2 regions of the Mesorhizobium sp. M0244 genome follow, and region 1 is predicted to be linked to the other one. Evidence: riboswitches for the same ligand, from Rfam matches in the RefSeq annotation. Region 1 holds a riboswitch; the other holds the start of a gene.
What was found. Region 1 has a riboswitch for thiamine pyrophosphate ahead of thiB (thiamine ABC transporter substrate binding subunit). Riboswitches for the same ligand answer to the same signal wherever they lie in the genome.
Positions count from the first base shown of each region.

Region 2: another riboswitch for thiamine pyrophosphate. It lies ahead of thiC (phosphomethylpyrimidine synthase ThiC); the one in region 1 lies ahead of thiB (thiamine ABC transporter substrate binding subunit).

Region 1 is NZ_JAMYSE010000002.1:40,561-44,672, reverse strand. It holds gene thiP (thiamine/thiamine pyrophosphate ABC transporter permease) at 1-323, opposite strand, end outside; gene thiB (thiamine ABC transporter substrate binding subunit) at 575-1,588, opposite strand; TPP riboswitch at 1,632-1,746, opposite strand; gene NKJ08_RS02450 (thiamine diphosphokinase) at 1,874-2,518, shown strand; gene NKJ08_RS02445 (ABC-F family ATP-binding cassette domain-containing protein) at 2,534-4,112, shown strand, end outside.
Region 2 is NZ_JAMYSE010000048.1:490-4,601, forward strand. It holds partial or broken gene thiC (phosphomethylpyrimidine synthase ThiC) at 1-1,301, opposite strand, end outside; TPP riboswitch at 1,405-1,521, opposite strand; partial or broken gene NKJ08_RS24150 (Ros/MucR family transcriptional regulator) at 2,291-2,732, opposite strand; gene queE (7-carboxy-7-deazaguanine synthase QueE) at 2,865-3,596, opposite strand; gene queD (6-carboxytetrahydropterin synthase QueD) at 3,593-3,949, opposite strand; gene queC (7-cyano-7-deazaguanine synthase QueC) at 3,949-4,112, opposite strand, start outside.

The DNA of each region.
Region 1 (4,112 bases):
GCGGCAACAATGGCCGGCAGCGCCAGCGGCACGGCGAAAAGCTGCAGGATAAAGCCTCGCCCGAAAAACTGTGGATGCCGCGACAGGGCACGCGCGACGAACAGCGCTGGTGCGACGGAGAGCAGGGTCGACAACAGAGCCTGCCAGAGCGTGAAACGGGTGACCCGGAAGAGATAGGAATCGAAAGCCGAGACAGCACCGGAAGGGTCGCGTGCGGCTTCCAGGACGAGCCCTGCGAAGGCGCCGCCGATCAGCAGCGCGATGGCGGCGAGCGCGACTGTGCCAGCGGTGACGCGGGAGTCCGATGATGACGCGCGTTGCACGCTAGACCGCCAGATTCGAGATTCTTAGCGAGGACGGCGTTCCTTCGCGCCCCCCTCTGTCCTGCCGGACATCTCCCCCACTTGGGGGGAGATCGGCAGCGTCCGCGCCTCGCTCAGTCCTGCAACGTTGGAGATTGGCGAAAGCCGAAATGACGGCCAATCTCCCCCCTCGTGGGGGAGATGCCAAGCTTTGGCAAAGAGGGCAGGACAGAGGGGGGCGCCGTAGAGCGAACATCTTCGTCGGTGAAAGCCTACTTGCTCATCACCGCCAGCCACTCGTCGACCCAAGCCTTGCGATTTGCCGCCACCTCCTCCGAGCTGAACAGCAAGGTTTTGGTCGGTTTGACGAGCTTGTCGAAAGCCGGGTTGAGCGGCTTGTCGGTCTTGCCGGCCGGGAACATCCAGTTGGTCTCGGGAATGACGTCCTGGAATTTCGGCCCGGTCATGAAGGCCATGAACTTTTCCGCCAGCGGATTCTTCGCGCCCTTGGTGGTGATCCCAGCGACCTCGATCTGCAGATATTCGCCTTCCTCGAAGGACGCCGCCTGGTAGCGCTCGGTGTTTTCGGCAACCATGTGATAGGCCGGCGAGGTGGTGTAGGACAGCACCATCGGCGCCTCGCCCTTGGTGAACAGGCCGTAGGCCTCGCTCCAGCCCGGCGTTACCGTGAGCACCTTTGCCCTGAGCTTGGCCCAGGCTTCCGGCGCCTTGTCGCCATAGACCGACTTGACCCACAACAGCAGGCCAAGGCCCGGCGTCGAGGTGCGCGGATCCTGGATGACGATCTTGTCGCCGGCATCGCCCTCGACCAATTCCCTGAGGCTCTTCGGCGGGCTCTTCAGTTTTTCGGTATCGTAGACGACGGCGAAATAGCCATAGTCGAACGGCACGAAAATACCGTCGCTCCAGCCGCCCGGCACGCTGACGTCCGACACGGCGCCATGCGGCGAAAACAGGCCGGTTGCCTTGGCATCTGCGGTCAAATTGGTATCGAGGCCAAGCACGATATCGGCTTTGGTCGCGGCGCCTTCCAGCTTCACACGGTTGAGCAGCGCGACGCCGTCGGCGACCGAGACGAATTCGACGACGCAGCCGCACTCGGCCTCGAAAGCCTTCTTCACCGCCGGTCCCGGACCCCAATCGGCGGTGAAGCTTTCATAGGTATAGACGGTCAGCTTATCCTGTGCCGATGCCTGCCCTGGCAGGGCGAGCGCGGATGCTGCAAGCAGGACAATCGAGACAAGAGAGTGGAAAAAACTGCGCATCGGCGCCTCCTTCGTTCGCGTTGAAAGGAATTGAGGCGTCGGGCTGTCCGAAACGTCTAATCCCTCCGCCGGTACAAACCGGATCAGGTTCAGCGGGTTGGCAGTCTTGCCTCTCAGCCGGTCCGCGAAGATCGCGTCCGGCACCCCGTTAGAGCGTTTCGACACATAGGCCCGGCCGAAGTGCCGCGCAAGCGGAAGTTTGCCGGGCATCCAAAGCGCGGCCTTCCGTTTCGTCTGCCGTTTCATCTTCCGTTTCCGGGGCAGGGCTGGTAAGGGCCACGAGATATGAGCACATTCACCATCCTGCTTGGCGGCGATCTCATCCGCACGCCGCTGCTCGACCGCCAGGTCGCCGGCACGCGCGTCATTGCCGCCGATGCCGGCATCGGCCATGCCCGTATGCTGGGCCTGAGGCCGGAACTCTGGGTCGGCGATTTCGATTCCGTGCCTGCCGATTTGCCGGAGGATCTGGCCGCCGTGCCACGGCAGGTGTTTCCCGCTGAAAAGGACAAGACCGACGGTGAACTCGCTATCGCCGCCGCGCTCGAACGCGGTGCGACCAGCCTTGTGCTCGCAGGCGCCTTCGGCGGCAAACGCACCGACCACATCTTCCTGCATCTGGCGCTGAGCGTCCGGCTGGCGGAAGGCGGAACGGAAGTGCTTTTGACCAGCGGCGCACAGGAAGGCATTCCTTTGCTGCCTGGAAAGACCGGCTTCGACTATGTCGACGGCACGCTGTTTTCGGTGCTCGGCTTTTCGGATCTCGCCGGCCTGACAGTCACCGGCGCCAAATGGCCGCTCGACGATGTCGAGGTTGCGTTCGGCTCGTCGCTAACCATTTCCAACGAGGTCAAGGGCCGGCTCGAAATCGCGCTGGCCAGCGGCCGCGCGCTGCTGCTCGCGCATCCCTACCCTCTTCCGGAAAGCTGAGCCCAGAAAGCTGACATGGCGCCGCCGCTTCTCAATCTCGACGGGATAAAGCTGACCTTTGGCGGCACGCCGCTGCTCGACGGTGCCGCCCTGACGGCCTCAGTTGGCGACAAGATCGCCCTGGTCGGCCGCAACGGCTCTGGCAAGTCGACGCTCCTCAAGATCGCCGCCGGGCTGATCGAACCACAGGACGGCGAAGTCTTCCGCCAGCCATCGGCGACCGTGCGCTACTTGCCGCAGATGCCCGACATGGACGGCTTTGCGACTGTCCGCGCCTATGTCGAGGCGGGGCTCGGGCCGGCCGACGATCCTTACCGCGCCACCTATCTGATGGAGCATCTCGGCCTATCCGGCGAGGAACGGCCGAACGATCTCTCCGGCGGCGAGGCGAGGCGCGCCGCGCTCGCCCGCGTCATGGCGCCGGAGCCCGACATTCTCCTCCTCGATGAACCGACCAATCACCTTGACCTTTCGGTTATCGAATGGCTGGAGGAGGAGCTTGCCCGCACCTCCTCGGCACTGGTCGTCATCTCGCATGACCGGCGTTTTCTCGAACGCGTGTCGCGCGCCACAATTTGGCTCGACCGCGGCCAGACCCGCCGTCTCGACAAGGGCTTTGCCTATTTCGAGGAATGGCGCGACATCGTGCTGGAGGAGGAAGAGCGCGAGCAGCACAAGCTCGGCCGCCAGATCGTGCGCGAGGAGCACTGGCTGCGCTATGGCGTGACGGCAAGGCGCAAGCGCAACATGCGCCGGCTCGGTGAGTTGCAGACCATGCGCCAGCGCTTTCGCGGCCATCGCGGCGCCGAGGGTGCGGCGACGATGATAGCCAGCGACGCCGCCGAATCCGGCAAACTGGTGATCGAAGCCAAGAACATCGAGAAGAGCTTTGGCGATCTGACCGTGGTCAGGGGATTTTCGACCCGCATCCAGCGCGGCGATCGCGTCGGCCTGGTCGGGCCGAACGGCGCCGGCAAGACGACGCTATTGAAGATGCTGACCGGCGAATTGAAGCCGGACGCAGGCACGGTGCGGCTCGGCACCAATCTGGAGATCGCCACGCTCGACCAGAAGCGCGAAGCCGTCGACCCGCAGGAGACGCTGGCGCAGTATCTGACCGACGGGCGCGGCGAGAACCTCGTCATCAATGGCGAGCAGCGGCATGTCGTGTCCTACATGAAGGACTTCCTGTTCAAGCCGGAACAGGCGCGCACGCCGGTGCGCGAGCTTTCGGGCGGCGAGCGGGCGCGGCTGATCCTCGCCCGCGTTTTGGCGCGGCCGGCAAACCTCCTTGTGCTCGATGAGCCGACCAACGATCTCGACATGGAGACGCTGGAGCTGCTGCAGGAACTGGTCGCCGGCTTTGCCGGCACGGTGATCCTGGTCAGCCACGATCGCGATTTCCTCGACCGCACCGTGACCAGCATCATCGCGCCGGAAGGCGGCGGCCGCTGGATCGAATATGCCGGCGGCTATTCCGACATGCTGGCGCAGCGCGGCGGCACCAGGCTGGACGACCGCAAGGCGCGGCCGAAGCCAGAAAACGGCGAAGCGGCAACTAGGAGCGAAGCGGCCGCGCCGAAGGGCCCGGCGA
Region 2 (4,112 bases), on a different contig from region 1:
GTATAGAACGGCGCCTCGCCGCAAACGGCGAGCTGCTTGTCCATGTTCTGCTTGATCTTGTGCATCGGCACGTGGCCAGGCCCCTCGATCATCACCTGGCAATCCTTCTCCCAGGCGATCTTCGTCAGCTCGCCAAGCGTTTCCAGCTCGGCGAACTGCGGCGCATCGTTGGCATCGGCGATCGAGCCGGGACGAAGGCCGTCGCCGAGCGAAAAGGAGACGTCATAGGCGCGGCAGATGTCGCAGATCTCCGCGAAGTGCTCGTAGAGGAAGCTTTCCCGGTGATGGTGCAGGCACCATTTTGCCATGATCGAGCCGCCGCGCGAGACGATACCCGTGACCCGGTCAACGGTCAGCGGGATGTAATGCAGCCGCACGCCGGCATGGATGGTGAAATAGTCGACGCCCTGTTCGGCCTGTTCGATCAGCGTGTCGCGGTACACCTCCCAGGTCAGGTCCTCGGCGATGCCGCCGACCTTTTCGAGCGCCTGGTAAAGCGGCACCGTGCCGATCGGCACCGGCGAGTTGCGCACGATCCAGTCGCGGATGTTGTGGATGTTGCGGCCGGTCGACAGGTCCATCACCGTATCGGCGCCCCAGCGGATCGCCCAGACCATCTTTTCGACCTCTTCGGCCATCGAGGAGGTGACAGCGGAGTTGCCGATATTGGCATTGATCTTGACCAGGAAATTGCGGCCGATGATCATCGGCTCACTTTCGGGATGATTGATGTTGGCGGGAATGATTGCCCGCCCGCGCGCCACTTCGTCACGCACGAATTCCGGCGTCACGAAATCGGGAAGCGCCGCGCCGAAGGCTTCGCCGTCGCGCTCAAGCTTGCCGTGCAGGATCTCGCGGCCGAGGTTCTCACGGATGGCGACGAACTCCATTTCTGGCGTGATGATGCCGGCGCGCGCATAGGCAAGCTGTGTCACCGCCTTGCCGGCCTTGGCTCTCAGCGGCCGGTTACGGACTGGAAACTCCGGCGTTAGGCGTTCGCCCGTGAGAAATCCATTGTCTTCGGGCCGGACATGGCGGCCGTCATAGGCCTCGACATCGCCGCGCGCCAAGATCCATTCCTGGCGAAGTCGGGCGAGACCTCTTTCGATGCTGGTTTCGACAGTCGGGTCGGTATAGGGGCCGGACGGATCGTAGACGATGACGGGCGGCTCGCCGGCCGTCGGATGGACGGCAATTTCGCGCATCGGCACTTTGATGTGCGGATAGAGGACGCCGGACTTGTGGATCTTGCGTGAGGCGGGCAGCGGTCCCGTCGACACGGCGGGGGTGAGGGCATTCATCTTGAGGCTCCTTTGCTCATGCATTGGAGACCCAGTTCTGTGCCGGAAGGATGAAAAGACGCTTCTAGCGATCTGCCGAAACAGGACCTCGGGCGTAAACTCCCGCAAAGCGCTTGCACCGTCCCTACGCCAGTATGAACTGGATCAGGTTCAACGGGTCACTGCGCCGCGAAAGCCAGCAGTATCTCAGCCCCTTGCCGGGACTCCCCTGGTGAATACCTCAAATTGAGCGGGCCGGAACTATCTTGTCAAGTGCGTTCGAGCTGCGGCGGTGATCGGCGGGCAATCAAAGCGGGCGGAAAGTCGCGACCGATGACTCTGACGAGGCCGCGGCGGTCGCGCATAAGGTCGGACCGATTGCGGGTCCACGAACAGATCAGCCACGTTCGACCGTTTCGCCCAGCCTGTAGGCCAGCAGCAATCCTTGGAGTACGTTTCCCAAAATGACGCAAAAAAAGGCCCGCTCCGTTTCTGGAGCGAGCCTTTTGGCTTGCGCGGTACTCAGAACCTTGCCGCTACGCGAAAGTTAGCAGCCAATGGTAAAGACCGACTGAATGTCAGGGACCACATCGGTTTGATTCAAATCGGACCACGCACGGTTCCTTTTCAATTCAGGCGTGCGAAATATATAGGCGTGCACAAGTTCGATTGCGCGTTTGAGCAGGTTCCGCCCCCTGTCTTATTCGGCATAGGAGACCGAGGCGGCTAATGACCTCGGTCGACGCGGGCTTCGTGCACATCCCAACAATGCTGCTCCCACGGCCGCGTCGACCACCCCACAACTAATGTTAGCCAGCCGCGGCAAGATACCCAACCGGGATCCGTCAGCAGTGCTGCAAGCCTTCGCGATTGCCTGTGAAACCCGGCTGTTTTGCAACGGAAGGCGGGGCTGACCCCGCCTTTCATATTCCGGGCAGATTATGCCGATGGCTGCTCCGCGCCATAAGGAACCTCGAGCGATTAACTCAGGCTCCGGCCTTCTTGCGGGACTACTTTGCCGCCGCCGGCTTTTCCGGCTCGTTCGGTTTGCGGCCGAGACCCATTGTCTTGGCCAAGGCCGAGCGGGTGGCGGCGTAGTTCGGCGCGACCATGGCATAATCCGAAGGCAGACCCCATTTGGCGCGATAGTCGTCCGGCGTCAGCCCGTAGTGGGTCGACAGATGGCGCTTCAGCGATTTGAATTTCTTCCCGTCGTCAAGACAGATGAGGTAGTTCGGTGTCACCGACTTCCTGATCGACACAGCAGGCTTGAGAGCGTCCGGCATTTCTGCGGAAACGTTGCCGATCGTGCCTTTCAGGGCTGCGTGCACTTGGCCGATCAGGGCAGGGAGCTCGCCTACCGGCACCCGGATTGTTGGAGACATATGCTGAGACGACATCAGCGGTGAACTCGATGAGGGCGTCAATGTTGTTGCCGGCTTCTTCTGTCAGAGGCGGTTTCGCCTAAGCAGTGGTGCCACTTGCTGTGCGCTGTAGTGTGCTGAACTGATCGGGTCTCAATTACGATTGACGTGATTTCTCCAAATGCAGGGGTGACGCAGGGCCACCCTAGCACTGCGCGGGCTAGACGCCCCTTTTGTTGCCCCAGAGCAGAACATGAAGTTGCGGCAGGACGCGCGCGTCAAACCATCTATCACAGGTCACTGTTTCTATTAGCCATTCCATGCGTTTCATTATGCCGTCCATATCAACTTCTTCGCCATAAGGGCGTGGCGGCGTGTGATTGCCAGGCTGCAGATAAACGGGCAGTTGCGGATAGCGCGCGGCGGCATCCTTGGCATAGCCGTAGTCTGTTTCGTCGAACACGACGAGCTTGAGCACGATTTGCGGCTTATCCCGCGCCGCCTCGACGCACGCCTCGAACGCAGTCCAATCGGTCGTCATTTCGCTCGATGGCGGCTTTGGGCTTAGAACCAGGACATCAAGCTCGGCGAACCAGTCTCTGGCCACGGAGCCTTGGGTTTCCAATGCAAAGCGGTAGCCTTCACGATGCCCGCGTTCGATCAGCGCGCCGAGCGGCTGGATAGCCGGATTGCCTCCTGAGAGCGACACCATCACTGGTCGGCCACCCGAAAGCAAATTGACCTCTTGCCAGATCGCGTCTGTGGACATGGTCTTCCATTCATGGCGGAAGCGATTGTCCACCGCATGCAGGCTGTCGCACCAGGAACAGCGATAATCGCACCCGCCCGTTCTTACGAACACCGTGGGCAAGCCGATCAGCATGCCTTCGCCCTGGATGGTCGGCCCAAAAATCTCGCTCACGCGAATTCCGGGATCCAACACGCACGTCATGGCCGGTATTCCGCCCAAGTTTTCGGCGTCTCGCTCACCCGCAGGGCGGAGGTTTGTGGCAGCCGCACCTTGCACCAGTCGTAGAGGTGTTTGGCGAGATATTCCGCCGTGACCTGGTCATGCCCCAGCACGTCGTTCAGGTGACGATGGTCGAGCGTCTCGTCGATGTAATGCTTCAGTGCGGCGAGGTCATGATAGTCGCGCACAAAGCCATGTTCGTTCAATTCGCCACCTGAAAGCTCCACCACGACGATATAGTTGTGGCCATGCAGACGCGCGCACTGATGATCTGGCGGCAAGGAGGTGAGCTGATGCGAGGCCGAGAAGTGGAATTCTTTGGTAATGCGGAACATCACGCGCTCCTTGTCTGGATGGCGTGGAGCCAGAAGTCTGCGTCCTCATAATCTGTCGGGTCGGCAATGCCGGCCAGATCGAATGCTTCGCGCCGTTCGACGCATGTCCCGCAGCGACCGCAATGACGTGCGCCGCCCTTGTAGCAGGACCAAGTCGCCTCGA